DNA from 3 places in the Hymenobacter humi genome. Region 2 is predicted to be linked to each of the others. Evidence: riboswitches for the same ligand, from Rfam matches in the RefSeq annotation. Region 2 holds a riboswitch; each other region holds the start of a gene.
What was found. Region 2 has a riboswitch for fluoride ahead of ACFQT0_RS27950 (phosphatase PAP2 family protein). Riboswitches for the same ligand answer to the same signal wherever they lie in the genome.

Region 1: it holds a riboswitch for fluoride, as region 2 does, so the genes downstream of both, ACFQT0_RS09505 (hypothetical protein) here and ACFQT0_RS27950 (phosphatase PAP2 family protein) in region 2, are expected to answer to the same signal.
Region 3: it holds a riboswitch for fluoride, as region 2 does, so the genes downstream of both, ACFQT0_RS28765 (phosphatase PAP2 family protein) here and ACFQT0_RS27950 (phosphatase PAP2 family protein) in region 2, are expected to answer to the same signal.

Annotation. Positions count from the first base shown of each region.
Region 1 is NZ_JBHTEK010000001.1:1,665,102-1,674,835, forward strand. It holds partial or broken gene ACFQT0_RS09475 (efflux RND transporter permease subunit) at 1-954, shown strand, start outside; gene ACFQT0_RS09480 (TolC family protein) at 881-1,774, shown strand; gene ACFQT0_RS09485 (TolC family protein) at 1,708-2,214, shown strand; gene ACFQT0_RS09490 (hypothetical protein) at 2,296-2,622, opposite strand; partial or broken gene ACFQT0_RS09495 (efflux RND transporter periplasmic adaptor subunit) at 2,561-2,791, shown strand; gene ACFQT0_RS09500 (efflux RND transporter periplasmic adaptor subunit) at 2,928-3,539, shown strand; fluoride riboswitch at 3,899-3,974, shown strand; gene ACFQT0_RS09505 (hypothetical protein) at 4,031-4,285, shown strand; gene ACFQT0_RS09510 (chloride channel protein) at 4,282-5,337, shown strand; gene ACFQT0_RS09515 (universal stress protein) at 5,531-6,325, opposite strand; partial or broken gene ACFQT0_RS09520 (oleate hydratase) at 6,402-8,026, opposite strand; gene ACFQT0_RS09525 (BON domain-containing protein) at 8,050-9,498, opposite strand.
Region 2 is NZ_JBHTEK010000004.1:28,021-37,754, forward strand. It holds gene ACFQT0_RS27940 (DUF3945 domain-containing protein) at 1-817, shown strand, start outside; gene ACFQT0_RS27945 (toprim domain-containing protein) at 921-3,017, shown strand; fluoride riboswitch at 3,969-4,041, shown strand; gene ACFQT0_RS27950 (phosphatase PAP2 family protein) at 4,191-4,781, shown strand; gene ACFQT0_RS27955 (zinc dependent phospholipase C family protein) at 4,845-5,852, shown strand; gene ACFQT0_RS27960 (hypothetical protein) at 5,865-6,167, shown strand; gene ACFQT0_RS27965 (hypothetical protein) at 6,213-6,335, shown strand; gene ACFQT0_RS27970 (fluoride efflux transporter FluC) at 6,332-6,589, shown strand; gene ACFQT0_RS27975 (universal stress protein) at 6,618-7,052, shown strand; partial or broken gene ACFQT0_RS27980 (chloride channel protein) at 7,143-7,682, shown strand; gene ACFQT0_RS27985 (chloride channel protein) at 7,780-8,442, shown strand; gene ACFQT0_RS27990 (DUF190 domain-containing protein) at 8,439-8,810, shown strand; gene ACFQT0_RS27995 (MFS transporter) at 8,861-9,734, opposite strand, start outside.
Region 3 is NZ_JBHTEK010000004.1:142,328-152,061, reverse strand. It holds partial or broken gene ACFQT0_RS28795 (chloride channel protein) at 1-107, opposite strand, end outside; gene ACFQT0_RS28790 (universal stress protein) at 198-632, opposite strand; gene ACFQT0_RS28785 (fluoride efflux transporter FluC) at 661-831, opposite strand; gene ACFQT0_RS28780 (hypothetical protein) at 914-1,036, opposite strand; gene ACFQT0_RS28775 (hypothetical protein) at 1,082-1,384, opposite strand; gene ACFQT0_RS28770 (zinc dependent phospholipase C family protein) at 1,417-2,400, opposite strand; gene ACFQT0_RS28765 (phosphatase PAP2 family protein) at 2,464-2,886, opposite strand; fluoride riboswitch at 3,202-3,274, opposite strand; gene ACFQT0_RS28760 (hypothetical protein) at 4,225-4,845, opposite strand; gene ACFQT0_RS28755 (toprim domain-containing protein) at 4,875-6,149, opposite strand; gene ACFQT0_RS28750 (hypothetical protein) at 6,095-6,319, opposite strand; gene ACFQT0_RS28745 (DUF3945 domain-containing protein) at 6,423-7,613, opposite strand; gene ACFQT0_RS28740 (hypothetical protein) at 7,659-8,369, opposite strand; gene ACFQT0_RS28735 (helix-turn-helix transcriptional regulator) at 8,750-9,139, opposite strand; gene ACFQT0_RS31815 (TraM recognition domain-containing protein) at 9,181-9,734, opposite strand, start outside.

The DNA of each region.
Region 1 (9,734 bases), on a different contig from region 2:
CCTGCCGCAGCTGCGCGTGACCTACGACCGCCAGAAGCTGGCCCGCTACGGCCTGAACGTGGCCGATCTGAACACGCTGCTGCGCGCCTCCTTCGCTGGCGACGTAGCCGGGCAGGTGTACGAAGGCGAGCGGCGGTTCGACCTGGTGCTGCGCCTCGACTCCACGCAGCGCCGCGGCCTCACCGACCTCAGCAGCCTGTACGTGGACCTGCCCGGCGGCCAAAAATCCCGCTGGGCGAGGTGGCCACCGTGGCCTTCCGCAACGCCCCGGCGCAGGTGTCGCGCGACAATGCCCGCCGCCGCATCAACATTGGCGTGAACGTGCGCAATCGCGACGTGGAAAGCCTGGTCGACGACATTCAGCTCAAGCTTAAAGAAAAGCTGCAGCTGCCCACGGGCTACTCCATTGCCTACGGCGGCCAGTTTGAGAACCTGCAGCAGGCCAAGGCGCGGCTGCAGGTGGCCGTGCCGGTGGCCCTGCTGCTCATCTTTCTGCTGCTTTACTTTTCCTTCCAATCGGTGAAGCAGGCGGCGCTCATTTTTACGGGCATCCCGCTGGCGGCCATCGGCGGCATTATGGCCTTGTGGCTGCGCGGCATGCCGTTCAGCATCTCGGCGGGCGTGGGCTTCATTGCCTTGTTCGGGGTGGCGGTGCTCAACGGCATCGTACTGATTGCCAGTGTCAACGAGTTTGCCCGGGCCGGCGTGGTTTCGGTGCACAAGCGGGTGCTGCGGGCCACGGCCGAGCGGTTCCGGCCGGTGCTGCTCACGGCGGCGGTGGCCTCGCTGGGCTTTCTGCCCATGGCCCTCTCCAACATGGCCGGCGCCGAGGTGCAGAAACCCTGGCCACGGTGGTCATCGGGGGCTGATTTCGGCCACTTTGCTCACGCTGGTGGTGCTGCCGGTGCTCTACACCCTCTTCACCCGCGACGGCGAGCCCAGCCCCACCGATGAGGACGCCCAGCCCGAGTTGCAGCCGGTTGAGCCGGAGCCCCGGCTGGTCAGCCCCGGCCGCCTCGCGGGTCTGCTGCTCTTGGCCCTGGCTCTTACCGGATTGAGCCAGTCGGCCCGGGCGCAAGCCGTGCCCGCCAACCCACAGCCCGGCCTTCCGGGCGCCCCGCTCACCCTGGCCCAGGCCCTGCAAACGGGCCTGCAGCAAAGCCTGCTCGTGCAAAGCTCCACGCTGGAAGTGCAGCGCCAGCGCGCCCTGAGCCGCACCGGCTACGACGTGCCCCGCACGCTGGTCGATGTGCAGTACGGCCAAATCCAGGGCCCTTTCAACGACCGCAGCATCAACGTGATTCAGCAGACCTCGCTGCCGAGCGTGTACGCGGCCCAGCGCAAGCTTTTGGAGGGCCAGACCCTCACGGCCGAACAGCGGGTGCGACTGCAGCGCCGGTTGCTCACGCAGGACATCAGCGGGGCCTACTACCGCCTGCTCACCGACTACCGGCGCCTGCGCCTGCTGCGGCGGCAGGACAGCCTGTACCGCCGGGCCGCCCGCGCCGCCAGCATCCGCTACCGCACCGGCGAAACCAACCGCCTCGAGCAGGTGTCGGCCGCAGCCCGGGCCCAGGAGCTGCAAAACCGCCTGGCCACGCTCCAGACCCAGCTGCTGGTGCAGCGCCAGCAGCCTGGGCACGCTGCTCAACACCGGCGCCGCCATCAGCATCGACACCACGGCTCAGCCTGCTGGCCCCACTGGCTGTGGGCGATACAGCGGGCATTAGCGCCGCCACCAACCCCACGCTGGCCGTGCTGCAGCAGGAGCTGACGGTAAGCCAGCAACAAACCAAAGTGGAGCGCCTGCGCCGCCTGCCCGACATTCGGGCGGGCTATTTCAACCAGTCCATCAACCAGGAGGGCGGGTACCAGGTGGGGCAGCTGGGGCTGTCGCTGCCGCTGCTGGGCGGGGCACAGAAAAACCGCGTGGCCGCCGCCCGCATCGGCGAGCAGGTGGCCACGGCGCAGCTCACTTACGCCACGGCCCAGCCTGCAGGGCCAACTGCGTGGGCTGCGCCTGCAGCTGGCCCGCGCCCGCGCCTCGCTCACCTACTACGAGAAAACGGCTCTGCCCCAGGCCCGCCTCATGCTCGTCACCGCCGAAAAAAGCTTCCGGGCCGGCGACATCGACTACGTGACGTACGTGGTGAACACCGAGCCCGCGTGGCAAATCCAGGCTGCTTATCTCGACCAGGCCGGCCAATACAATGAGTTCGTCGTTGCGCTGCAGGCCCTTGCCGGCACCGATGACCAATAGCCCTTTCGGGCCTCTCCATTTCAGCTTTTCATGCGCTATTCTTCCTTGTTTTCGTTTCTTCCGCTCGCCTCGCGCGAGTCGTCTGTTGTTCCCGGCTCCGCGCGTAGGAGTTGGTCGGTGCTGGTGGTTTTGCTGCTGAGTGCCGGTGGCCTGCCCGCGTGCCAGAGCAAAAATGAGCCGGCCAAAGAGGCCGCGCCGGTGGCCGCTTCCGCCCCCGCGGCCCACGCAGGCGAGGTCACCATCAGCCCGGCCCAATACACCGCCGCGGGCATCGAGACGGGTGGCTTCACCCTCAAAAACATGACCTCCGACGTGCAGGCCAACGGCGTGGTGGACGTGCCCCCGCAAAACCACGTGTCCATCAGCGCGGTGCTGGGCGGCTACGTGCAGCAGGTGAAGGTGCTGCAGGGCCAGTTTGTGCGCAAAGGCACTGTGGTGGCCGTGCTGCGCCACCCCGACTACCTCAAGCTGCAGCAGGAATACCTGCAGGCCCGCGCCCGCCTGCAGTTTCTGCGGCAGGACCTGCAGCGCCAGCAAACCCTCGACGCCGAAGACGTGGGCGCCAAGCGCAAGCTGCAGCAGGCCCAGGCCGAGTACCAGACCGAGCAGGCCACCGAGCGCTCCCTGGCCGGCCAGCCTGCGCCTGCTGGGCCTCTCGCCCGAGCGCCTGCGGCCCAGTTCGCTCACGCCCAGCGTGGCGCTCACCACGCCCATCAGCGGCTACGTCAAGTCCGTGAGCATCAACCCCGGGCAGTTTGTGAACCCCCAGGACGTGCTGGTGGAAGTAGTAGACCGCACCGGCCTGCACCTGGAGCTGAAGGTGTTCGAGAAAGACATTGCCCGGGTGCAGAAGGGCCAGCGCGTGCTCTTCAAAATCCCGAACAGCGGCGTAGCCCAGGAGCAGGAAGCCGAGGTATTCCTGGTGGGCCAGGCCTTCGACGACGATGCCCGCACGGTGCGCGTGCACGCCCACTTGCACAAGCCCTCGGGTATGCTGCCCGGCCAGTACGTGGCCGCCCACATCCAGACGGCCGGAGCCCGGCACCGCACCCTGCCCGAAGAAGCCGTGATTCAGGCCGGAGAGGTGAGCTACATCTTCGCCCGGCAGGGCAGGGGCGCCAGCGGCTACCGCTTCCGCCGCTACAAAGTGCAGACCGGCCCGGCCCAGGATGGCGACGTGACCATCACCCCGCTCGAGGCCCTGCCCGATACCACGCAACTGGTGCGGCGCGGCGCCTATTTCCTGGAAGCCGAGCTCAGCAAAGGCCAGGACGAGTAGCTGTCGGCGTTTGGGAAGCTACTTGGTTTAGCTCAATTAATCGGATTCAAGGTCCGTGTATTCGATTGGCCTCACCCCCGCCTATCTCCGGGGTGAGGGGGCCGGAAGATTGTAGCGCGGACTCTGTAGTCCGCGTCCCCGGCGGAAACCCGAACGACACCCAAACGGCGCGGGGACGCGGACTACAGAGTCCGCGCTACACTCGTTTGGCTCCCCTCTCTTTTGGAGAGGGGCCGGGGGTGAGGTTCCGGCCGGGGGTGAGGCGTAACCAGTACACCGACTTTGAAGCTGCTCTAAGCAGGGCCAAGCCCGACAACAACCCCAATTGCGCAGCCGAACAATAAGCGCCTACTTTTGCTCCCGCAACTGGTGATGGGGTACCACCACGAACCGCCGGGGCCTCCGGGCCCATGAGCTGATGACTCCTACTTACACCATGGCCGCCCGCCACCGTGGGGCGGCCGTATGTTCGGTCATTCACTGCGCTGCTCATGGCATTTGGCTCTTCTGGTTTTGGTCGTCGTTTCGAGGTGCTGGGGCAGGCGCCGTACCTGGTTTTTCTGCTTCGCTGGCTGCTGATTTGCGCGGTGGTGGGCGTGCTGGTCGGGTCGGCGTCGGCGTTTTTTCTGCTGTCGCTTGATTGGGTGACGGACTGGCGTGAAAGTCACGCCTGGGTTATCTGGCTGCTGCCGGTGGGGGCTTCATCATCGGGGCCAGCTACCATTACCTGGGCCAGAGCGTGGTGAAAGGCAACAACTTGCTCATCGACGAAATCCACAACCCGCGCACCACCATTCCGCTGCGCATGGCGCCGCTGGTGCTGTTTGGCACGCTGGCCACGCACTTGTTTGGGGGCTCAGCAGGCCGCGAGGGCACGGCCGTGCAAATGGGCGGCGCGCTGGCCGACCAGCTCACGCGCCTTCTGGGGCTGCGGCCCCGCGACCGTAAGATTCTGCTCATTGCGGGCATCAGCGCCGGATTTGCGTCGGTGTTTGGCACGCCGCTGGCCGGGGCGGTTTTTGGGCTCGAAGTATTTCTGATTGGCTCAATTCGCTACGACGCCATTGTGCCGAGCTTCCTGGCGGCCGTCGCGGCCGACCTTGTGACCAAGGCCTGGGGCGTGGGCCACACGGCTTACCCGCAGCTGGAGGTGCCGCCCATCTCGCCGGGCGGGCTGCTGCTCACGGTAGGCTGCGGCATTTTGTTTGGGCTCACGGCCCGCGGCTTTGCCACGCTCACGCACCAGGTCGGGCACGTTTTCAAGCGCATTGCCTATCCGCCGATGCGGCCCGTGGTGGGCGGCGTGCTGGTGGCGCTGGCCGTGGCCGCGCTGGGCACCACTAAGTACATTGGGCTGGGCATCCCCACCATTGTGGCGGCATTTCAGGCTCCGCTGCCGCCGCAGGATTTTCTGCTCAAGCTGCTGCTTACGGCCCTCACGCTGGGCTGCGGCTTCAAGGGCGGGGAGGTCACGCCGCTGTTCTTTATCGGGGCGGCGCTGGGCTCGGCGCTGGCGCTGGTGGTGCCGCTGCCGGTGGCGCTGCTGGCAGCCATGGGCTTCGTGGCGGTATTCGCGGGCGCGGCCAATACCCCGCTGGCCTGCACCTTCATGGGGCTGGAGCTCTTTGGGGCCCACGCGGGCGTGTACCTGGGGCTGGCGTGCGCCGCGGCCTACCTGTTTTCGGGCCACACCGGCATTTATTCAGCTCAGGTTATCGGGCACGCCAAGCACCTGCGCTTTGGACGAGAGCAGGGCCGGCAGCTGGGCGAAATCCCGGAGCACCGCAAAAAAGGGTAAGAGCGGGTTTGGTTTTTTTGGTTTTTGGACTGAGGTAGAGACGCAATATTTTGCGTCTCTTCGTTGAACGACACCCACGCGGTGCACACGACGAGACGCAAAATGTTGCGTCTCTACTTCGTTCTAGCTTTCCAGCTCAACTTTTAAGGAGTTGTTTTTTTCAGCCCAACCCGCGCTCGCCGAGGTGGGGCGGCTAGTCCAGCGAGGGCAGGAGCAGGACCGGAATCAGGCTTTCGTTTATGACCCGGGTCGTCACGCTATTGCTGGCAAACAGGCTGCCGAGCCGCCGGTGGTGGCGCACGATGAGCACCAGCAGGTCGGCGTCGAGCTCGGCCGCGCCCTGCAGGATGCCCTCGGCTACGTCGGCCTGATGCACGATTTTGCGGGGGCTGCCTTCGGGCACGTGCACCAGGCCGCTGTGGCACACCGAGAACTGGGCGCGGTGCCCAATCACGGCGTCCGGGTTGGTCTCGTCGGTGACGTGCACGACGGTGAGCCGGGCGGGCAGGCGCTCGAGCAGCTGCCGCACAATGCCGTGATGGTGGTCAACGTGGAAATCCCGGCCATCCACGGCCAGGGCCAGCCGGCGCGGCAGAACGTTGCCCCAGCCCGCCGTGGGCACCAGCAGCAGGGGATAAGGCGCAACGCGCAGCAGGTTTAGGGCCGCGGCGCTCACGGCTTCCTCCAGCTCGTCGGTCGGGTCGGGGCGCGCCATTATCATCAGTTCCGGCTCCTGCTGGCGTATGAGCTCGGCCGCGGCCCCCGTGAGAAATGTTTCGGCTACCTGCACCTGCGTGGGCAGGGCCGGCGCAGCCTGGCGGCGCGACGAAGCCCAGGAGTGAGCGGCAGCGGACGAAAGGAATTCGTCGTGGTTGGCGTGCACGCGCACCACGTGGGCCTGCAGCGGCGCGGCCAGTTCGGTGGCGTAGGCCAGGGCGCGGTCGGGCGCGGTCAGGGTGTCGGTAAGTACAACAATGGCAGGAGTCATAAGCAGGAGGAAAAGGAGAGGTGAAAAGTGTTGGAATAGCCGGGGCGGTTGCTGGTAAGGTGGGGCAGGAGGGGGCTCAACGGTTCAGGGCTTTCATGGCGTGGTAGAGCACCTTCACGTCGTGCTGGCCTTTGTAGACGGGCGGCGGCGCTTTGTCGAGCTTTAGCAGCTCGTACACCGCCATCTGGGCCGAGCGCACGGAGTATTCGATGGTGAACACCACGTCGTCGGGGATTTCGGTGAACTGGCCCAGGAAGGCGAAATTGGTCGAGCCCTTGGGCACCACCGCCGGCCGGTCGCCGGCCGTCCGGGTCAGAAACGGGCTGGTGATGAAAGGCAGCAGGCACGGAATGCAGTTGGCGGCGGCCACCAGCGCCGGCAGCTGCTCGGTGAAGTGCAGGTGGTGGAGTACTTCGGTCAGGATTTCCTCGCCCGTGCAGTCGCACATTTTCTTTTTCACGTAGTCGCCCACCCGGTCCGGAAACAGGCCGTAGCCCCAGAACACGGTCACGTCGGCGGGCTGATTGGGGAAGTGCGGCTGGTAGGGCAGCGCCACCGACAGCAGCCACTCGAGTCCACGAGCGAAACCAGGGCCCCGGTGCCGGCACTGTTGCCCGAGAAATTGGCCATCAAATCGAAAAACTGGGTGCCCTGGCAGGTGACCGTAAACGACTCCCAGGTGGACTCGTCGGGGCGGCCGTTGAAGACGTGGGGCCGGCCAAAGTCGGGGTACTTGCGGGCCACGGTTTTCCACAGGTTCCAGGCCCCGTCTACCCGGGTGGTGTTCACCGATGGGGCGGCCTTCATCGAGCCCAGCGTGGTGTTGGACGCCATCGAGCCGTTGGTCATCAGCACCAGGTCCTGGGGCTGCACGGTCTGGGTTTCGGGCAGCTGGTTGTGCAGGTAGCGAATGGCCACCACTGTTTTCGTTTCGGGGTTTGGCGCAAAGGTCAGGTCGGTTATCTGGCAGCCCATGTGGAACTGCACGCCCTGCTCCCGCAGCCAGGACATGATGGGCAGCACCACCGAGTCGAACTGGTTGAAGGGCGTGCGGTCGGTGCCGGCCAGCGTGCCGAGGCGCGGAAACTCGTGCACGAAGCGCAGCAGGTAGCGCTTGAACTCCACGAGGCTGTGCCAGGGCTGGAAGGAAAACATGGTGGCCCACATCAGCCAGAAGTTGGTCCGGAAAAAGCCGGGCTTGAACCACGTGTCGACGCGCTTGGTGCCCAGCTCGGGCTCGGGCGTGCCCATGAGCTCTACCAGCTCCAGGCGCTCGGGCTCGGTGAGGCCCAGCGAGGTTACGTCAAGAATGTAGCCCCCGCTGTTCACCAGGCGCGCCTGGGCGTACGTCTTTATCTGCCGGTCAAATTCGACGATGTCGTCGTAAGCTGACTTGCCTTTGCGCGTGAGCGAGGGAATGGTGGCCAGCACGTCGTAAGTGCAGAAGTAGCTGAAATTGAGCATGCGGCCCCCGCGCAGCACGTACCCCAGCTCGGGCTGCTCGGCCTGTCCGGCCGTGTCGAGGCTGCCGCCGGCCATGGGGGCTTCCTCATAGATGTGGATGTTGGCGCCCGGCACCTGCCCGTCGCGGATGAGAAACACCGCCGCGGCAAAGGAGGCGATGCCGCCACCCACAAGGTAAGCCCGAATGGAGCCGGGGGAGTAGGGGTTGGCATGAGGGAAATGCAGAAAGCAGGGCATGGGGCAGGAAGAAGGCCGGGCGGCTAGCGGGGTGCGGGCAGGTGCAGGTGGTTGTTCACGTCGAGGGCCCCGCAGGCGTAGGCTTCGGCGGCGGCCTGGCGGCGGTCCACCCAGGTGTCCACGGTGCCGGTGAGGCTGACGCGGCCGTTGCGCACGCTGATGTCAATGTCCTGGTCGTGCAGCCGCGCCGACCAGTAGAAGTGCGTGCGGATGCGCTGCTCGAGCTGGTCGTCGGGCGCGACGCGGCCCAGCGGCGCGGCCGAATGGCCGGCCTCCTCCACCGAGAGCTTCGGCGCCACGGGGTCGAGCACGGCGGCAAACAGCTGCACGAAGTTCACCACGTCCACCACGCCGCTCACGCCGCTGGCCACTTCTTCGGCCCGTTCCTGCTCGAAGTGCGAATCGACGGTGCCGCGCAGGCTGGCCCGGCCCTCGGTCACTTCCACCGAGAAATGAAAGCGGCTCAGGTAAGCGTCGTTGGTCAGGGCGGCTTGCACGCGCTCTCGGATGGAGGCATCGGGCGAGGGGTGCAGCACGCGCACCTGCAGCAGGTTGTGCACCACGCCCACGCCCACCACGTTGGCGGCGTCCTGCCCGGCCGCGTGCCGGGCGCGCAGGTTGCTCACGTCCCCGAGCAGCGTCACCACGCCGTCGCGCACGTGCACCTTCACGGCCTCGTCTTCCACGCGGGGGTCGAAGCGCAGCACGTCCCGGATGGCCTGGGCCACGTCGGCGTCGGCTTTGGGGGCAAACTTTTCCTGCCGCAGCTCTTTGTCCTGGGCCCAGTGGTCCACGTACAGGTTGTGGGCGTCGACGCGGGTGGCGCCGGCCACGTAGGCGGTGGCCACCACGTGGTCGTGCTCGGCGGCCGTGCCCACCATGCCCGACAGGTGCACCACGCCTTCGTGGGTGCGCACCTTCACCAGGGCACTTTTCACGCGGATGTCCCAGGCCAGAAACTCCTGTATCTGGGTGGTGATTTGCTGGTCGGTGTTTTTGGGGCCGGTCTGCCCCACGCGCAGGCGGTTGTTGAGCTCGCGCACGCCGGGCACGCTGCTCAGCACCTGCAGCACCAACTGCTCTTCGGCCCACGATTGCAGGGTGCCTTCCACCGTGATTTCGCCGTCGTGGGCGTGGCAGTGCACCGGGTAGCCGCAGGTGGCCGGGTCCTGCAGCAGGGCCAGCTCCACCCGGCGCTGGAGCTCGGCGTCGGGCAGGTCCGGGGTGTGAATGCTGATTTCGTTGATGACGCCGCGCACGCCGCGCACGGCCTTTGCCATGTCCTCGGCCCGCTCGCGGGACAGCAGGCTGTCGGTGAAGCCGGTGAGCTCCACAATGCCCTCGCGGCAGCTCACTTCGAGCAGGCGCGCGCTCACGCCCTTCTTGAGCTTGAATAAGCGCAGCACCGCCTCCCGGATGTCGGTGTCGGCCAGGCGTTCGTCCGCGGCCAGGATGGCAGTGTGCGTAGGCATGGGGCAGGAGGAAAAATGCGAGATAGGTATCGGGGCAAGCCGGTGGTTTTTCCCGTTTGCAAGCCGTTCGGGCACCGCAGCGCCCGCCCCAAAAGCGGGCGACAGGAATCAGCAAAGATTCCATTCCAGCGCCCATTTTTGCCCTGATATCTATCATGCCGGGCAGTGACTTTGGTCATGCCGCCCGGGCAGGAAACCTCAAGCACCGCGCCGGTGCCGCGGCCCGGGTTGGGCCC
Region 2 (9,734 bases):
GGCCAGCGGCCCCATAGCGCTCGCAGTAGCCGCCGCCACGCCGGCAGCACCAGGTGCCGCAGTGGCCCCGGAGCAGTCAGCCGCGGCGAAGGCCCCGACCTTGTTTCAAGCGGCCGACGTGCCGCAAAAAGTGCTGGCTTCGCTTGGCCTGAGCACCGCTGACCTAGAGCAGAAGGGCCAGCTTCAAAAGCTGCTGAGCGGCGAGAAAACCGACCTGCTATCTATGCAGGTAGCGGGCAAGGATGGGCAGGAAGCCGTGAAGTTTGAGGGTAAAATGGTGCTGCACCGCGAGGCCGACGGCACGGCCACCCTAAAAATTGAATTGCCCCAGGAGAAGCTCGTTATCCCGAACGAAATTGGCGGACAGCCCTTCACCCCGGAGCAGCGCCAGAAGCTCGAAACCGAGGGTAACGCGGGCCTCATTCGCGGCCTCAAGGACGAGAAGGGCCAGGAGTACAACGGCTACGTTTCAGTGGATAAAGCCATGAACAAAGTTGTCATTCTGCCAGAGAACAAAGTTACTTTGCATGACACCATCGCCGGAGTTAAGCTAACGAAAGAGCAGAGCCACGACCTGAAAGAAGGGAAGGCCGTGGACTTGTCTAACATGGCCAGCGCCGACGGAGGTAGAAAGTTCGATGGAACCGTGCAGGTAAACGCCGCCAAGGCGTGTATCGAAGTCCGGCCCGCCGCGCACGAGTTGCAGCAAGGCCAGAGCACCCGCGCCGAGCAGACGGTAAAAGGCACCACCCAGGCCGTAACCGTGGAAGCGCCGAAGGTGGAAGCTCCTAAAGTGCAGCGCGGACCGCGCCTCTAAAGTGCCGGCCGCAGTAGGCCGTTTTGCCCTCGTAGAAGCCCGAAAATGTGTTTTTCGGGCTTCTATCTTTTCCCCTTCACCCTAGCCCACCTATTGCACCATCATGGAACACGACCTGACTTTTCAGAAAATCAAGGAGCAAGTAGAACTCCCCGAACTGCTGACCCACTACGGCTATAACCTCAAAAAAGGGGAGGACTTAGGCAAAGGCAAATGGCACGTTTTCGAGGGGGATGATACGCTTGTGGTTTTCAAAGGGCGGGGTAACGATTGGATGTACTTTAACAGTCACGATGACCGCGACAAAGGCAGTGTCATCGACTGGATGAAAAACCGGGTGAACTCCGGCCGCATCGTGGGCATCGACCAGCAACCCGGCCGCAACGTCTGGCAGACTGTGAACGACCATTTCCGGGCCTACCTGAACTTGCCCGAAGACCAGCGGCCCAAGCTGGAATTACCTCCCATCAGCATAACTGCACCCGGCGAGAAATTCCACAGCATCTACACCAAAGACTGCCGGCCGCTGGAAAATACCGCCTACTTGGAAAGCCGAGGTATTACCAGAAGCACGATACAAAATCCGCAGTTTGCCGGTCGAATCCTAAACCAGCTGCACACCGTGCAGAAGGAAGGAATGCCGGCTAAGACATTCGTAAACACAGCTTTTCCGGCTTACCACGAGGGGCGCGTAGTGGGCTTGGAACTGAAAGGGGAGGGCTACAAGGGCCAGGCCCCGGAGAGCGAGTTTTCCCGCTCGTTGTGGCTGAGTAAGCTACCCGAAGGCCGGCCCGCCGCGCATATGGTAGTGGCAGAATCTGCGCTCGATGCGTTGTCATACGCGCAACTGCACCCCGGCGAGAAAGCCCTGTATGCGTCCACGGCGGGCGTACTCACTCAAAACAAGATTTTTGAGATGAAGCGCCTGCTCAGCGAGGAACGGATTCCGAGTATCAGGGCTGCCTTCGACAACGACACCCAGGGCCACCACTACGACACGCGCCTACTCGCTGGCTTCGCCAGTGAGCAAAACCCGATGAAAGTAGTCCGGGAGCATAAGCATCTGCTGACCGTCGAAGTCACGGCCACTAACCCGGCCGGGGTGCAGGCGCTGACCAACCACCTCAAAGCATACAACGACCAGACCGCCCGCCAGTACCGCGACCAGGCCGGCGAAACCAACACCCAGGCCGTGAGCCAGACCCTGCGCGACGAGATGATAAGCTCGACGAAGCTAGGCCCCAATACTTATCAGTTTCACGTTCCAATGAACCGCGAGGCGTTGGGGGCATTCAACCAGGGCGCGACGCAAAGCCTAGCCTTTGAGCATAAGATTGAAATCGTCAAGAGCCAGGGCAAGGATTGGAACCAGGACTTGAAGCAGGACCAGATGCAGCAGGTAGTGAAGCGGGAGCTTGGCCCGGTGGACGAAAACCAGTACGGCTTTGGAATGGACCACTGGAAAAATGAGCCCATAGAAGGCGTTGGCAAAATTACCGCGCAGCACCAGGCACAGGCCGAGGCCCGCGAGAGGGGAGAGCGACTGCTAACCGTGGAGTTTCGGGAGAGCCGGGATGAAATGTCCCAGCTCAGCACTTTGCAGCAGAACCTAGAGAAAGCGGGCCTGAGCATCGACCATTCGCTACGGTTGGAGGGTGCCCAGCCCCGCGAACTTGCTACCGAACTGACCTTGCGCTACCCGGTTGCTTCGGCCCAGCTCCCGGCCCTGAGTGCCGCCCTCGACGCACTGGCCACGAACCCCAAGGCCACGGTCATTGAGCCGGTGCAGGACCAAACGGAACGCCGGGAACTTGCCACCGCCCAGGAAATCGCACAGCAACAGAAGCGGGCGGAGCAGCAGCAGATACAGCCGAGTAATTCACCCAGTCAAGACCAGGCCCGGCGCGAGTTTATCGACGCGGCCGTGCCAGTGGCGCAATCGCTACGGGAAAACGGCGGAGGATTGCAGGCGGCCTACTTGCAACAGGTAAGCAAAAGCCTGCTCAAACAGCCGGAAATCAAACCACTGGACCAAGAGAATCTAGTTAAGGTACTGGCAAAGATTGACCAGGTGCCGGCTCTCAAAGACAGCCACAGCGTCGGCCAGCTACGCCAGGCCATGCAGGTACTCAATCCCCCAATCAAGCCGGAGCAGACGCAAACGCAGCAGCAGGAGCGCCGCCGCGGCCCCAAGCTTTAGGGTTCTGGTTAGCGGGGGCTGATTCCGCAGCGGGGGATAGGCAACGATGTAATCAGCGGCGTAGCCGGTTGCCGCTACCTGTTGGCCAAAGCATATCAGGCGTTCCCGGAAGCAGAGGCCCCACGGCGTTTGCGAATGCTGGATGCACTTGCTTAGTGCCTGCTTGTAGTCGTTGCCTAGCTCGTACTGGTTACCGTCCTCGTCAAGCACTACCCCGCGCTGCTCGTCATAAGGAAACGTGAATGAGTTGGCGAAAAACCCTTGTACTAACTGCTGGCCATTCGCTACTCGCTGCTGTACATCAGCAAAAAAATCCCATTCGTTTTTCATGATAGACCAGTGTTTGAATCAGTACAGCCCATACCCACGGTTTAACCCGCTAACGCATCAGTTCCGACTATAGGGCTAAAATTAGCATTAAAGCTCAATTCGGCAGCCCCTATATGCAGGAGCAGGGCAGCAGCAGGCGGTGCCGCAGGAACCCGAGCCGCCTAACTAGGGTCCCCTCAGGAAACGGAAAAAATCGCACGTTAAGGAAAGCGGGTTTCCGTGCTGCCTCGCCACCGCCGCCTCAACCGCCCTGACCGTTGCTATTTCTTTTCGCCCTCGGGAGGTGCCCATTCACGCCGACGGAGCCCGTGGGAAACGGGCCCGCTGCGGTAGGTTTCGTCCTAAAGACGGCAGTCCTGCGCCTATTACGAGCCGATAGCACCGCTAACTGTTCAACTTCTAACCAGGTAATACAAGCAGTCCGGCCTGATTAGGAACCGGCCTCCCACCAAATGGTTTGTCCCCAAGCAGTGCCCGATAAGTATGCTACCCCAGGGCCGCCAGGTAACACGTTCGATGGCAAATCTCCCGGCCGGAAAGTTTACTCCACAGCGCCACGTAAGCAGTCCTCAGCGGCATTTTCTTCGGCCTGCTATCATACCCGGTTTTATTTATCTTTGCACGGCATACGGTGATGGATTTCCACCGCGAACCGCCGGGGCCCGGGTCCTGCGCTGATGATTCCTACTGAAACGGACGGCCACGCGGGCCGCCCGGGTAGCTCATCGTATCGTTCGCTTTCGTGCATCTCGCCCTTCTTTTTTGCTGCCCGCGGCCCTGCCGCACCCGCTTTCCCCTTCTTTCCGCTTTTGCGTCCGCACCGGTGGGCCAACGGGCTGGCGTATGCGTGAGCTGCTGCAAGCCCTCGACACGCGCCTGCTGCTGTGGGCCAACGGCCACCACCACCCGCTTGGGGATGCGGTGATGTGGTGGGCCAGCCAAACCTTCACCTGGGTGCCCTTTTATGCCGCGCTGCTGGCGCTGCTGGCCGTGCGCTTTCGCCGCCGGGCGTGGCTGCTGCTGCCGCTGATTGCCGTGCTCCTCCTGCTCAGCGACCAGGTGGCCTCCGGCCTGTTCAAGCCCTGGTTTCAGCGGCTGCGGCCCAGCCACGAGCCGGCGCTGGCCGGGCAGCTGCGCTACCTGCACGCCTACCGGGGCGGCACCTACGGCTTCGTGTCTTCGCACGCCAGCAACGTGTTTGCCCTGGCGTTCTACCTCTACTTCACGGCCCGCCGGCAACTTCCCTGGCTGGCCGGGGTGCTGTTTCCCTGGGCCGCGCTGGTGGCCTACAGCCGGGTATACCTGGGCGTGCACTACCCTTCCGACGTGCTGGTGCCCGTGCTGGTGAGCCTGGTGCTTGCCTACGGGGTGAGCCGGCTGTACGCCTGGGGCGAAGCACGGCTGATGCCGCCCGTTCCGCCCCCACCAGCCTAGCAACGCGGGCCCGTCTCCGGCGGGGTGTCCCCTACGTTTTTCTTTTACCGTTTCCCGCTGTCCGTGTTTCCCTTTTCCATCCCGCGTCGTCTGTTTCTCGTCCTGCTGCTGCTGGCCGTGCCTTCCCTGCTGTTTGCCTGGGGCGCCTGGAGCCACCAGCGCATCAACCGCGCCGCCGTGCTGGCCCTGCCGCCGGAGCTGCGCACGTTCTTTTACAACCACGCCGACTTTGTGACGGAGGAGGCCGTGATGCCCGACGCGCGCAAGTTCGTGTTGCACGACCGGGCCGAGGGGCCGCGCCATTTCATCAACCTCGAAGCATACCCCGTGCCGCTGGACCAGCTGCCCCGCACGGCGGCCGAGGCGCGTAAGCTGTACGATGCGGCCACGCTGGCCAAAAACGGGACGCTGCCCTGGACCATTCAGGAGAACCTGGCGCAACTGACCCAGGCCATGAAAAACGGACGCAAAGACGAAATCCTGTTTCTGGCCGCCGACCTGGGCCACTACCTGGGCGATGCGCAAATGCCCCTGCACACGTCGGCAAACCACGACGGCCAGCTCACGGGCCAGACCGGCATCCACGCCTTCTTTGAAGGGCAGCTGCCCGAGCTGTTCGGCGCGGCCTACCGCTTCGACGTGGGCCCGGCCACGTACCTGCCCGACCCGGTGGCGGAAACCTGGCGTCTGCTGGCCGGGAGCTACGCCAGCGCCGACACGCTGCTGGCCGTGGAGCGGCAGCTGCAGGCCGCGGTGCCCGCAGCCGACCGCTACGAGCACGACGCGCAGGGCGCCATCCGCAAGACCCAGTTTAACGACGACTACCACGCTTCGGCCTACGCCACGCGCTACCACCAGGCCCTGGGCTCTTTCGTTGAGCGCCGGCTGCGGCTGGCCGTGCAGTCCACCGCCAACTTCTGGTTTACGGCCTGGGTGAACGCCGGCCGGCCCGACCTGCGCCGGCTGGACGCGGACTACGCCACGCGCAGCAACGCCCACAACCTGAAACACGAGCTGCGCCTGCTGAAAAAGGGGCAGCTGGTGGACCTGAAAACCAACCCGGAATTTTAGCGATGCGCCCCCATGACTGCTCTTTCTACCCTGCCCCTGCTGCCCGGCGGGTTGCCCCTGGATACGTTGCTGATGGTGTGGGGCAGCTGCCTGCTGTTCGGCTTCGTCCTCGGCGTGTACGACCGCCGGCTGGCCGCGCTGGGGCCCAGGCTGCCCTTCTACGTGCTGGGCATCGTCAGCTTTACGGCGTTCTTTCACGTGGTCTACGAGGGCCTGTTTCGCCACCTGGGCGGGGGCACCATCCTGCTCTACGGCCTGGGCAGCCTGCTGGTGGGGCTGCTGCTGGCCGCCGGGGGCTTTGGCTGGCCCGATTGACCTAAACCAAGCCTCTATCTTATCTGCACCTCTTCAGCACGTTTTATGAACCGTTCGGTGTTAGTGATTGGGCTGGGAGGCTTGCTGGGGTCCGTGAGCCGCTACTGGGTGCAGCAGTACTTTCTGCGCTACGTGCCGGTGGGCTTCCCCTGGGCACCTTCCTGGTGAACGTCAGCGGCTGCCTGCTCATCGGCCTGCTGCTGGGCTTCTTTGAGCGGCACACCGCCGCCCCGCTGGCCTGGCGGCTGTTTCTGACCACGGGCTTCTGCGGGGGCTTCACCACGTTTTCCACGTTCGCCTACGAGAGCGTGACGCTGGCCCGCACCCACGAACTGCTGCTGCTCTTCGCCTACGCGGCCGGCAGCGTGCTGGTGGGCATGGTGGCCGCCTTCGCCGGGCTGTGGCTGGCGCGGTTTGTTTAATTCCACCCGGGCCTTATCTCCTCTCGCCATGCCGTACCACAAGATTCTGATTTACGCCGATGCCAGCCCGCAGGCCTACCACGCCGCGCGGGCCGGGCTGGACCTGGCCGCCGCCCTCGGCGCGGAGGCGGCTTTCGTGTGCGTGCTGGACGAGGCCCTGGCCATCGGCAACATCGACGCCGGCCAGACCCACCCGGAAGCGGAGGCCTTGCTGCTGGCCCGCGGCGAGGAGCTGCTCGACCAGCTCGCGGCACTGGCCTCGCCCGGGCTGCCGCTCACCCGCTTTCTGCCTTGGGGCTCGCCCGCCGAGCAGGTGCTGGCCACCGTGGAAGCCTGGCCGGCGGACCTGCTGGTGGTCGGCACCCAGGGCCGGCACGGCCTGCTGGGCCTGCTGCTGGGCGGCGCGGCCGAGCACCTGATGGAGCGCGCCCACTGCCCCGTGCTGGTGGTGCCGCTGCGCTAGCCCCCACTTCATTTTATCACGCTGCTAATCCCCCTTTCTGCTGTGGCCTTTCGCCCTCCCCGTCTTGCGCTCTTTCGGCCCGTGCTGGCCATGGACCAGGTCCCCCACCTGCTGTTTCTGGGCCGCTGGCTGCTGATATGCGCCGGCGTGGGCCTGCTGGTGGGCACCGCCTCGGCCGGCTTCCTGCTCGCCCTGGACTGGATTACCACCTGGCGCGAAGCCCACCGGTGGGTTATTGCGCTGCTGCCGGCCGCCGGCTTCGTCATCGGGGCCAGCTACTACTACCTGGGCCAGGGCGTGGTGAAGGGCAACAACCTGCTCATCGACGAGATTCACAACCCCCGTAAGGTCATCCCGCTGCGCATGGCCCCACTCGTGCTCTTCGGCACGCTGGCCACCCACCTGTTCGGCGGCTCGGCGGGCCGGGAGGGCACGGCGGTGCAGATGGGCGGCACCCTGGCCGACCAGCTCACCCGCCTGCTGGGGCTGCGGCCCCGCGACCGCAAGCTGCTGCTCATCGCCGGCATCAGCGCGGGCTTTGCCTCCGTGTTCGGCACGCCGCTGGCCGGGGCCGTGTTCGGGCTGGAAGTGTTTTTGATTGGCTCCATTCGCTACGACGCCATCGTGCCGAGCTTTCTGGCCGCCGTGAGCGCCGACCTGGTGACCCGGGCCTGGGGCGTGGGCCACACGCAGTACGTGCAGGCTCGACGCGCCGGCCCTGGCGCCGGTGCCCCTGCTGCTGGCGGTGGGCTGCGGCATCCTGTTCGGGCTCACGGCGCGCGGCTTCGCCGGCCTCACCCACGAAATCACGCGCCTGTTCAAGCGCATCGCCTACCCGCCGCTGCGGCCCGTGGTGGGGGGCGGGCTGGTGGCGCTGGCCGTCTTCGCGCTGGGCACCACCAAGTACATCGGCCTAGGCGTGCCCACCATCGTAGCCGCTTTTCAGGCCCCGCTGCCGCCGCAGGATTTCGTGCTGAAGCTGGTGCTCACGGCCCTCACGCTGGGCTGCGGCTTCAAGGGCGGCGAGGTCACGCCCCTGTTTTTCATTGGCGCGGCGCTGGGCTCGGCCCTGGCCCTGGTGCTGCCGCTGCCGGTGGCGCTGCTGGCGGGCATGGGCTTCGTGGCCGTGTTTGCGGGGGCGGCCAATACGCCGCTGGCCTGCACCTTCATGGGCCTGGAACTCTTCGGCGCCCACGCCGGGGTGTACCTAGCGCTGGCCTGCGCGGCCTCCTACCTGTTTTCGGGCCACACGGGCATCTATTCTTCGCAGGTCATCGGCCACGCCAAGCACCTGCGCCACGGCCGCGAGCAGGGCCGGCAGCTGGGCGAAATCCCCGAACACCGCAAAAATGGGCCGCCCCCAAAGGCGGCCCGCAACCCCACCCCATGAAGCGTCACATTCCCCAACCCCACGTTCCCTACACCGTGCTGCGGCTTTACTTTCAGCACGGTGCCCCCGTCAGCGGCCGGCAGGGCTGGCGCCGCCTGCTGGGCCGCCCGCTGGCCCACGAGCTGCTCAAGGCCGCCAAAGCGCAGGGCATCGAGCAGGCCATTGCCTTCAACGTGACGGCCGGCTACCTGGCCGGCGACGCGCTGCACCACGGCCACCACGAGCACATGCCGCTCAAACACCCGCAGTGCGTGGAACTGATTGACCACCCCGACCAGATTGCCGGCTTTCTGGAGCGCAACCAGGCCTTGCTGGCGCAGGTGCGCGTGCTGCTGCGCGACAGCGACAACGCGGAACCGCTTCGGTAGCCGGCACTCCTAACTGATTTGGTGGTGTCGCTGCCCGACAAGCGGCTAGCTTATCCCCCGATTGGCTTTTCTTCGGTTCGGACCAGTGCCAGGTACCCCGCTACGCCCAGCGCCACGGCGGCCGCCAGCCCGAACGTAAGGCCCGGCCCGCGAAACTGCCAGAGCAAGCCCGCGCCGGCGCTGGCCCCGAGAGCAGCCAGGCTGCTCAGCCCACCTAACGTACCCAAAGCCGCCCCGGTATCGGCCCGAGCGCACAGCGTGCTGACCCAGGCCTTGCCCACGCCCTCGGTAGCGGCGGCGTACAGGCCATACAAGCCAAAGAGCACCGCGAAGGCCCAGCCTTCGCGCACGAACGCCATGCCGCCGTACACCCCCGCAAACACCAGCAAGCCGGCGGCCAGCAGCCGGCGCGGCCCGAGGCGGTCGGCCAGGTAGCCCAGGGGCCACGCGCTGAGCACGTACGTGACGTTGTAGAGAATGTAGAGGCCGATGACGGCCGTAGCCGACAGGCCGCGCTGCCGGGCCAGCAGCAGCAAAAAGGCATCGGAGCTGTTGAACAAGGCAAACACCAGCAGCCCGCCCACCACCCGCCGGTAAGGCAGTGGCGCGGCCCGCCAGTAGCGAAACGAGGCCCAGAACGGCACCACCGGCCGCCCCGACGGCACGGCCCGCCGCTCGCGCAGTGCCAGGGTGAGGCCCACCGCCAGCACGCCCGGCACGAAGGCCCACAGAAACAGCGGCCGGTACTGCCCCGGATGCGCCGCCAGCCAGCCCAGTGCCGCGAGCGGGCCAAACACCGCGCCCAGCGTGTCCATGGAACGGTGAAAGCCGAACACCTTGCCCCGGTCGGCGGGCGTGGTTTCGTCGGCGAGCAGGGCGTCGCGCGCGCCGGTGCGCAGGCCCTTGCCCAGCCGGTCCACGGTG
Region 3 (9,734 bases), 110 kb from region 2:
TCCAGGGCGAGCAGGAAGCCGGCCGAGGCGGTGCCCACCAGCAGGCCCACGCCGGCGCATATCAGCAGCCAGCGGCCCAGAAACAGCAGGTGGGGGACCTGGTCCATGGCCAGCACGGGCCGAAAGAGCGCAAGACGGGGAGGGCGAAAGGCCACAGCAGAAAGGGGGATTAGCAGCGTGATAAAATGAAGTGGGGGCTAGCGCAGCGGCACCACCAGCACGGGGCAGTGGGCGCGCTCCATCAGGTGCTCGGCCGCGCCGCCCAGCAGCAGGCCCAGCAGGCCGTGCCGGCCCTGGGTGCCGACCACCAGCAGGTCCGCCGGCCAGGCTTCCACGGTGGCCAGCACCTGCTCGGCGGGCGAGCCCCAAGGCAGAAAGCGGGTGAGCGGCAGCCCGGGCGAGGCCAGTGCCGCGAGCTGGTCGAGCAGCTCCTCGCCGCGGGCCAGCAGCAAGGCCTCCGCTTCCGGGTGGGTCTGGCCGGCGTCGATGTTGCCGATGGCCAGGGCCTCGTCCAGCACGCACACGAAAGCCGCCTCCGCGCCGAGGGCGGCGGCCAGGTCCAGCCCGGCCCGCGCGGCGTGGTAGGCCTGCGGGCTGGCATCGGCGTAAATCAGAATCTTGTGGTACGGCATGGCGAGAGGAGATAAGGCCCGGGTGGAATTAAACAAACCGCGCCAGCCACAGCCCGGCGAAGGCGGCCACCATGCCCACCAGCACGCTGCCGGCCGCGTAGGCGAAGAGCAGCAGCAGTTCGTGGGTGCGGGCCAGCGTCACGCTCTCGTAGGCGAACGTGGAAAACGTGGTGAAGCCCCCGCAGAAGCCCGTGGTCAGAAACAGCCGCCAGGCCAGCGGGCGGCGGTGTGCCGCTCAAAGAAGCCCAGCAGCAGGCCGATGAGCAGGCAGCCGCTGACGTTCACCAGGAAGGTGCCCAGGGGAAGCCCACCGGCACGTAGCGCAGAAAGTACTGCTGCACCCAGTAGCGGCTCACGGACCCCAGCAAGCCTCCCAGCCCAATCACTAACACCGAACGGTTCATAAAACGTGCTGAAGAGGTGCAGATAAGATAGAGGCTTGGTTTAGGTCAATCGGGCCAGCCAAAGCCCCCGGCGGCCAGCAGCAGCCCCACCAGCAGGCTGCCCAGGCCGTAGAGCAGGATGGTGCCCCCGCCCAGGTGGCGAAACAGGCCCTCGTAGACCACGTGAAAGAACGCCGTAAAGCTGACGATGCCCAGCACGTAGAAGGGCAGCCTGGGCCCCAGCGCGGCCAGCCGGCGGTCGTACACGCCGAGGACGAAGCCGAACAGCAGGCAGCTGCCCCACACCATCAGCAACGTATCCAGGGGCAACCCGCCGGGCAGCAGGGGCAGGGTAGAAAGAGCAGTCATGGGGGCGCATCGCTAAAATTCCGGGTTGGTTTTCAGGTCCACCGCCCCTTTTTCAGCAGGCGCAGCTCGTGTTTCAGGTTGTGGGCGTTGCTGCGCGTGGCGTAGTCCGCGTCCAGCCGGCGCAGGTCGGGCCGGCCGGCGTTCACCCAGGCCGTAAACCAGAAGTTGGCGGTGGACTGCACGGCCAGCCGCAGCCGGCGCTCAACGAAAGAGCCCAGGGCCTGGTGGTAGCGCGTGGCGTAGGCCGAAGCGTGGTAGTCGTCGTTAAACTGGGTCTTGCGGATGGCGCCCTGCGCGTCGTGCTCGTAGCGGTCGGCTGCGGGCACCGCGGCCTGCAGCTGCCGCTCCACGGCCAGCAGCGTGTCGGCGCTGGCGTAGCTCCCGGCCAGCAGACGCCAGGTTTCCGCCACCGGGTCGGGCAGGTACGTGGCCGGGCCCACGTCGAAGCGGTAGGCCGCGCCGAACAGCTCGGGCAGCTGCCCTTCAAAGAAGGCGTGGATGCCGGTCTGGCCCGTGAGCTGGCCGTCGTGGTTTGCCGACGTGTGCAGGGGCATTTGCGCATCGCCCAGGTAGTGGCCCAGGTCGGCGGCCAGAAACAGGATTTCGTCTTTGCGTCCGTTTTTCATGGCCTGGGTCAGTTGCGCCAGGTTCTCCTGAATGGTCCAGGGCAGCGTCCCGTTTTTGGCCAGCGTGGCCGCATCGTACAGCTTACGCGCCTCGGCCGCCGTGCGGGGCAGCTGGTCCAGCGGCACGGGGTATGCTTCGAGGTTGATGAAATGGCGCGGCCCCTCGGCCCGGTCGTGCAACACGAACTTGCGCGCGTCGGGCATCACGGCCTCCTCCGTCACAAAGTCGGCGTGGTTGTAAAAGAACGTGCGCAGCTCCGGCGGCAGGGCCAGCACGGCGGCGCGGTTGATGCGCTGGTGGCTCCAGGCGCCCCAGGCAAACAGCAGGGAAGGCACGGCCAGCAGCAGCAGGACGAGAAACAGACGACGCGGGATGGAAAAGGGAAACACGGACAGCGGGAAACGGTAAAAGAAAAACGTAGGGGACACCCCGCCGGAGACGGGCCCGCGTTGCTAGGCTGGTGGGGGCGGAACGGGCGGCATCAGCCGTGCTTCGCCCCAGGCGTACAGCCGGCTCACCCCGTAGGCAAGCACCAGGCTCACCAGCACGGGCACCAGCACGTCGGAAGGGTAGTGCACGCCCAGGTACACCCGGCTGTAGGCCACCAGCGCGGCCCAGGGAAACAGCACCCCGGCCAGCCAGGGAAGTTGCCGGCGGGCCGTGAAGTAGAGGTAGAACGCCAGGGCAAACACGTTGCTGGCGTGCGAAGACACGAAGCCGTAGGTGCCGCCCCGGTAGGCGTGCAGGTAGCGCAGCTGCCCGGCCAGCGCCGGCTCGTGGCTGGGCCGCAGCCGCTGAAACCAGGCTTGAACAGGCCGGAGGCCACCTGGTCGCTGAGCAGGAGGAGCACGGCAATCAGCGGCAGCAGCAGCCACGCCCGGCGGCGAAAGCGCACGGCCAGCAGCGCCAGCAGCGCGGCATAAAAGGGCACCCAGGTGAAGGTTTGGCTGGCCCACCACATCACCGCATCCCCAAGCGGGTGGTGGTGGCCGTTGGCCCACAGCAGCAGGCGCGTGTCGAGGGCTTGCAGCAGCTCACGCATACGCCAGCCCGTTGGCCCACCGGTGCGGACGCAAAAGCGGAAAGAAGGGGAAAGCGGGTGCGGCAGGGCCGCGGGCAGCAAAAAGAAGGGCGAGATGCACGAAAGCGAACGATACGATGAGCTACCCGGGCGGCCCGCGTGGCCGTCCGTTTCAGTAGGAATCATCAGCGCAGGACCCGGGCCCCGGCGGTTCGCGGTGGAAATCCATCACCGTATGCCGTGCAAAGATAAATAAAACCGGGTATGATAGCAGGCCGAAGAAAATGCCGCGAGGACTGCTTACGTGGCGCTGTGGAGTAAACTTTCCGGCCGGGAGATTTGCCATCGAACGTGTTACCTGGCGGCCCTGGGGTAGCATACTTATCGGGCACTGCTTGGGGACAAACCATTTGGTGGGAGGCCGGTTCCTAATCAGGCCGGACTGCTTGTATTACCTGGTTAGAAGTTGAACAGTTAGCGGTGCTATCGGCTCGTAATAGGCGCAGGACTGCCGTCTTTAGGACGAAACCTACCGCAGCGGGCCCGTTTCCCACGGGCTCCGTCGGCGTGAATGGGCACCTCCCGAGGGCGAAAAGAAATAGCAACGGTCAGGGCGGTTGAGGCGGCGGTGGCGAGGCAGCACGGAAACCCGCTTTCCTTAACGTGCGATTTTTTCCGTTTCCTGAGGGGACCCTAGTTAGGCGGCTCGGGTTCCTGCGGCACCGCCTGCTGCTGCCCTGCTCCTGCATATAGGGGCTGCCGAATTGAGCTTTAATGCTAATTTTAGCCCTATAGTCGGAACTGATGCGTTAGCGGGTTAAACCGTGGGTATGGGCTGTACTGATTCAAACACTGGTCTATCATGAAAAACGAATGGGATTTTTTTGCTGATGTACAGCAGCGAGTAGCGAATGGCCAGCAGTTAGTACAAGGGTTTTTCGCCAACTCATTCACGTTTCCTTATGACGAGCAGCGCGGGGTAGTGCTTGACGAGGACGGTAACCAGTACGAGCTAGGCAACGACTACAAGCAGGCACTAAGCAAGTGCATCCAGCATTCGCAAACGCCGTGGGGCCTCTGCTTCCGGGAACGCCTGATATGCTTTGGCCAACAGGTAGCGGCAACCGGCTACGCCGCTGATTACATCGTTGCCTATCCCCCGCTGCGGAATCAGCCCCCGCTAACCAGAACCCTAAAGCTTGGGGCCGCGGCGGCGCTCCTGCTGCTGCGTTTGCGTCTGCTCCGGCTTGATTGGGGGATTGAGTACCTGCATGGCCTGGCGTAGCTGGCCGACGCTGTGGCTGTCTTTGAGAGCCGGCACCTGGTCAATCTTTGCCAGTACCTTAACTAGATTCTCTTGGTCCAGTGGTTTGATTTCCGGCTGTTTGAGCAGGCTTTTGCTTACCTGTTGCAAGTAGGCCGCCTGCAATCCTCCGCCGTTTTCCCGTAGCGATTGCGCCACTGGCACGGCCGCGTCGATAAACTCGCGCCGGGCCTGGTCTTGACTGGGTGAATTACTCGGCTGTATCTGCTGCTGCTCCGCCCGCTTCTGTTGCTGTGCGATTTCCTGGGCGGTGGCAAGTTCCCGGCGTTCCGTTTGGTCCTGCACCGGCTCAATGACCGTGGCCTTGGGGTTCGTGGCCAGTGCGTCGAGGGCGGCACTCAGGGCCGGGAGCTGGGCCGAAGCAACCGGGTAGCGCAAGGTCAGTTCGGTAGCAAGTTCGCGGGGCTGGGCACCCTCCAACCGTAGCGAATGGTCGATGCTCAGGCCCGCTTTCTCTAGGTTCTGCTGCAAAGTGCTGAGCTGGGACATTTCATCCCGGCTCTCCCGAAACTCCACGGTTAGCAGTCGCTCTCCCTCTCGCGGGCCTCGGCCTGTGCCTGGTGCTGCGCGGTAATTTTGCCAACGCCTTCTATGGGCTCATTTTTCCAGTGGTCCATTCCAAAGCCGTACTGGTTTTCGTCCACCGGGCCAAGCTCCCGCTTCACTACCTGCTGCATCTGGTCCTGCTTCAAGTCCTGGTTCCAATCCTTGCCCTGGCTCTTGACGATTTCAATCTTATGCTCAAAGGCTAGGCTTTGCGTCGCGCCCTGGTTGAATGCCCCCAACGCCTCGCGGTTCATTGGAACGTGAAACTGATAAGTATTGGGGCCTAGCTTCGTCGAGCTTATCATCTCGTCGCGCAGGGTCTGGCTCACGGCCTGGGTGTTGGTTTCGCCGGCCTGGTCGCGGTACTGGCGGGCGGTCTGGTCGTTGTATGCTTTGAGGTGGTTGGTCAGCGCCTGCACCCCGGCCGGGTTAGTGGCCGTGACTTCGACGGTCAGCAGATGCTTATGCTCCCGGACTACTTTCATCGGGTTTTGCTCACTGGCGAAGCCAGCGAGTAGGCGCGTGTCGTAGTGGTGGCCCTGGGTGTCGTTGTCGAAGGCAGCCCTGATACTCGGAATCCGTTCCTCGCTGAGCAGGCGCTTCATCTCAAAAATCTTGTTTTGAGTGAGTACGCCCGCCGTGGACGCATACAGGGCTTTCTCGCCGGGGTGCAGTTGCGCGTATGACAACGCATCGAGCGCAGATTCTGCCACTACCATATGCGCGGCGGGCCGGCCTTCGGGTAGCTTACTCAGCCACAACGAGCGGGAAAACTCGCTCTCCGGGGCCTGGCCCTTGTAGCCCTCCCCTTTCAGTTCCAAGCCCACTACGCGCCCCTCGTGGTAAGCCGGAAAAGCTGTGTTTACGAATGTCTTAGCCGGCATTCCTTCCTTCTGCACGGTGTGCAGCTGGTTTAGGATTCGACCGGCAAACTGCGGATTTTGTATCGTGCTTCTGGTAATACCTCGGCTTTCCAAGTAGGCGGTATTTTCCAGCGGCCGGCAGTCTTTGGTGTAGATGCTGTGGAATTTCTCGCCGGGTGCAGTTATGCTGATGGGAGGTAATTCCAGCTTGGGCCGCTGGTCTTCGGGCAAGTTCAGGTAGGCCCGGAAATGGTCGTTCACAGTCTGCCAGACGTTGCGGCCGGGTTGCTGGTCGATGCCCACGATGCGGCCGGAGTTCACCCGGTTTTTCATCCAGTCGATGACACTGCCTTTGTCGCGGTCATCGTGACTGTTAAAGTACATCCAATCGTTACCCCGCCCTTTGAAAACCACAAGCGTATCATCCCCTCGAAAACGTGCCATTTGCCTTTGCCTAAGTCCTCCCCTTTTTTGAGGTTATAGCCGTAGTGGGTCAGCAGTTCGGGGAGTTCTACTTGCTCCTTGATTTTCTGAAAAGTCAGGTCGTGTTCCATGATGGTGCAATAGGTGGGCTAGGGTGAAGGGGAAAAGATAGAAGCCCGAAAAACACATTTTCGGGCTTCTACGAGGGCAAAACGGCCTACTGCGGCCGGCACTTTAGAGGCGCGGTCCGCGCTGCACTTTAGGAGCTTCCACCTTCGGCGCTTCCACGGTTACGGCCTGGGTGGTGCCTTTTACCGTCTGCTCGGCGCGGGTGCTCTGGCCTTGCTGCAACTCGTGCGCGGCGGGCCGGACTTCGATACACGCCTTGGCGGCGTTTACCTGCACGGTTCCATCGAACTTTCTACCTCCGTCGGCGCTGGCCATGTTAGACAAGTCCACGGCCTTCCCTTCTTTCAGGTCGTGGCTCTGCTCTTTCGTTAGCTTAACTCCGGCGATGGTGTCATGCAAAGTAACTTTGTTCTCTGGCAGAATGACAACTTTGTTCATGGCTTTATCCACTGAAACGTAGCCGTTGTACTCCTGGCCCTTCTCGTCCTTGAGGCCGCGAATGAGGCCCGCGTTACCCTCGGTTTCGAGCTTCTGGCGCTGCTCCGGGGTGAAGGGCTGTCCGCCAATTTCGTTCGGGATAACGAGCTTCTCCTGGGGCAATTCAATTTTTAGGGTGGCCGTGCCGTCGGCCTCGCGGTGCAGCACCATTTTACCCTCAAACTTCACGGCTTCCTGCCCATCCTTGCCCGCTACCTGCATAGATAGCAGGTCGGTTTTCTCGCCGCTCAGCAGCTTTTGAAGCTGGCCCTTCTGCTCTAGGTCAGCGGTGCTCAGGCCAAGCGAAGCCAGCACTTTTTGCGGCACGTCGGCCGCTTGAAACAAGGTCGGGGCCTTCGCCGCGGCTGACTGCTCCGGGGCCACTGCGGCACCTGGTGCTGCCGGCGTGGCGGCGGCTACTGCGAGCGCTATGGGGCCGCTGGCCGTCTGGCCCTGGGGAGCCTGTTTCACCTGGTCGTCGCCCTGGTCGAGCCTGCGCGGAGCCGGCTTTTTCAGCAAGCGGGCCTGCAACTGCTGGCGGGTCTTATCATAATCAACTTCCAAGGTCTGCCGGGTCTTGGGGTTGCCGTTGAGGTGGGCGTAAAAATTCTTTAGAAACACGGATGCGGGATTGCCGCTGGTGTCGATATCAAAGATGCTTTTTCCTTCCTTCAGTACCTGCTCCTTGGTTTTGCCCTGCGCCTGGGCTAGCTGCTCTACCCGCTGCTCACCGGCGCTCTGCTGGACCTGCTCCGGCACGGTCAGCGCCGTTTTTGGTACGGCAGTGAGGTTGGCGCTCAGCGCGTCCCACTGCTTCACACCGAAAGCTTCTTTACCTGCTTGCTGCGCTGAGGCTCGTAGTCGTCATCGTAGCCGACTTCCTGCCGACGGGCGGAAGCCTGGCCCGGCTTTTCGACCACCTCTAGGCCGTTGCCAACTTGTTTGAGGCCCTGCAAGGTGGCTTCGAGCCTGGCCTAGCTTGTTGGATTCCGGGTCGTAGCTCACGCCGAAACTGCCGGTAAGCTTTCCATCCTCGCCGCGCTCCATCTTCATAGCGCCTACGGCTACTCCGGCCTCTTTGAGCTGGTCGAGGTAGGCACGCATTTCGAGCAGCGGGGCTACCTCGTCGCCTTTCTGCTTCCATTGGATGTGCAGCTCTCCAACGGGCTCAGTGGCGGGGGCCTCCGGGGCACCGGGTGCTGCCGGCGTTGCGGCCGGGGCCTGCTGCTCGGCGGCGGGCTGCTGGGCCGTAGTCGTGTCGTCGGTGAGCGTCGCGGCTTTGTCGCGCTGCTCGTCGGCGTAAGCGGCCATGCCTGCATCCAGGCCTTGCTCGGCGCGGTTAGCAATTTCCTCCAGGTCGGCTTTTGCTTCGGTACGAGTAGCGCCCGTCGTGATGGTAGCCTCGTTAGCCAGGCCTTCGGCCTCGGTGGTCAGCGCAGCTTGCTCGCGGGCTTGGGGTGTCGCCTCACCATATACGTTGAGGGCCGGCTTCTGCTCGGCGCTGAACTTAACGGAGCCCATTTCAGCTACCTTCCAATTGTCCCCGATTTTCTCAACCCGCGTGGGCTGCTGCACGTCGAGGAAGTCCTGACCGGGTTTTGGCAGACCGCCAAGCCGGTAAGCTGACGACAAAACCGATTCATTAGCCGAAAGCATGGCATCAGCTCCGGGGCCGGAAGTAGTACGCCTTCGTTGGGATTGTTCGGGTTTACTTGGAGCTGGTACAAGCTGTGGTGGGCCTGGGCCGGCTGCAATGCTTCCCCGCTAATGTTGCCATTGGACGTAGGAGCCGCGCTCAGGTAAAGCGTGGTAGGGGTCGGGGCTTCTGCTTCGTCTGTCATTGGAAAGGAATTTATGGATGATAGGATTTTGGCGGGAAAAAGAATAGGTAGAAACCTTCCCGGTCCCTACCTACGAACTTACTCCTTTATTGAAATTGGGTTGCTTGATTGACTTCACCAATTAAGCTTGTCATTCAGCAGCAACTTCCGAAGCTCACCCAACTCCCGGTTGTGGACCTCACCGTACTGGTCGAGTTTCTTTAGGAGTTCGGCCCTGATACAAGCGCCGGCATCCTGGGTAGCGTCTTGCAACTGAAGCTTGCTGACGAGGCTATTATTCTCGGTCAGTATCCAATTCAGGTTATAGCCCTCCTTCTCATAAAGGGCCATAACCTTTAACCAGTTCTCAATCTGTCCGCCCTTGCCGTTCTCCATCCGGTGAATGATGTTCTGGGTTAGGCCCGTCTGCTGGGCTACCTGCGCCTGGCTCCAAGCGTGTTCTCCGTGAAAGCGGCCTAGTTCCTCGCGGATGATGACCAGCCGCTTCCCTACGCGCACGCTCATGGGGTTTTCAGTCGGTCCACTGGGCTTTTCCTTTGCCATTGTTACGCTTCTTTTGTCTTGATTAGGTGCTGCAAGTTCGGGTCATTCCCTATCCGGGTAAGCTCCCGCTGGCAAAGCTCCTTTACATCGGTTTTAATCCGATTAAAGTTACTCTTTAACATTTCTTCTGCCTCATCCTCGCCCGTTGCCGGGTTAATGAAGCTGGTTATGTCAGGAATTGGCTGGTACGCCTTCACCTCGGCGTCAATAGCTTTCACGTCCACCTTAATCTTGGCGTGAAATACCTTTTGGTCGTTTTCCTCACTCCCGATGTTATCCGCAATGGAACCCACAAAATTACCCTGGGTCAGATTGGCAATAGTCGAGGCCGGCACCATGCTATCCATCTGCGTAGATAAGCTGGTGCTCGTTTCGCGCATATTAATGCTCAGGCTCTGGCGCTGCTGCAACACCTTGCCGAAGCGCTCGGAAAAGTATTTGGCCGTGTTGCCGGCTACCTGGCCACTGAACCACGTTCCAATCGTGTTTTGGATTACCTCGGCTTCCTTCTGGCCGTAGTCGCGCTGAAGCTGCGACAAGTCCTGAAAGCCAAGGA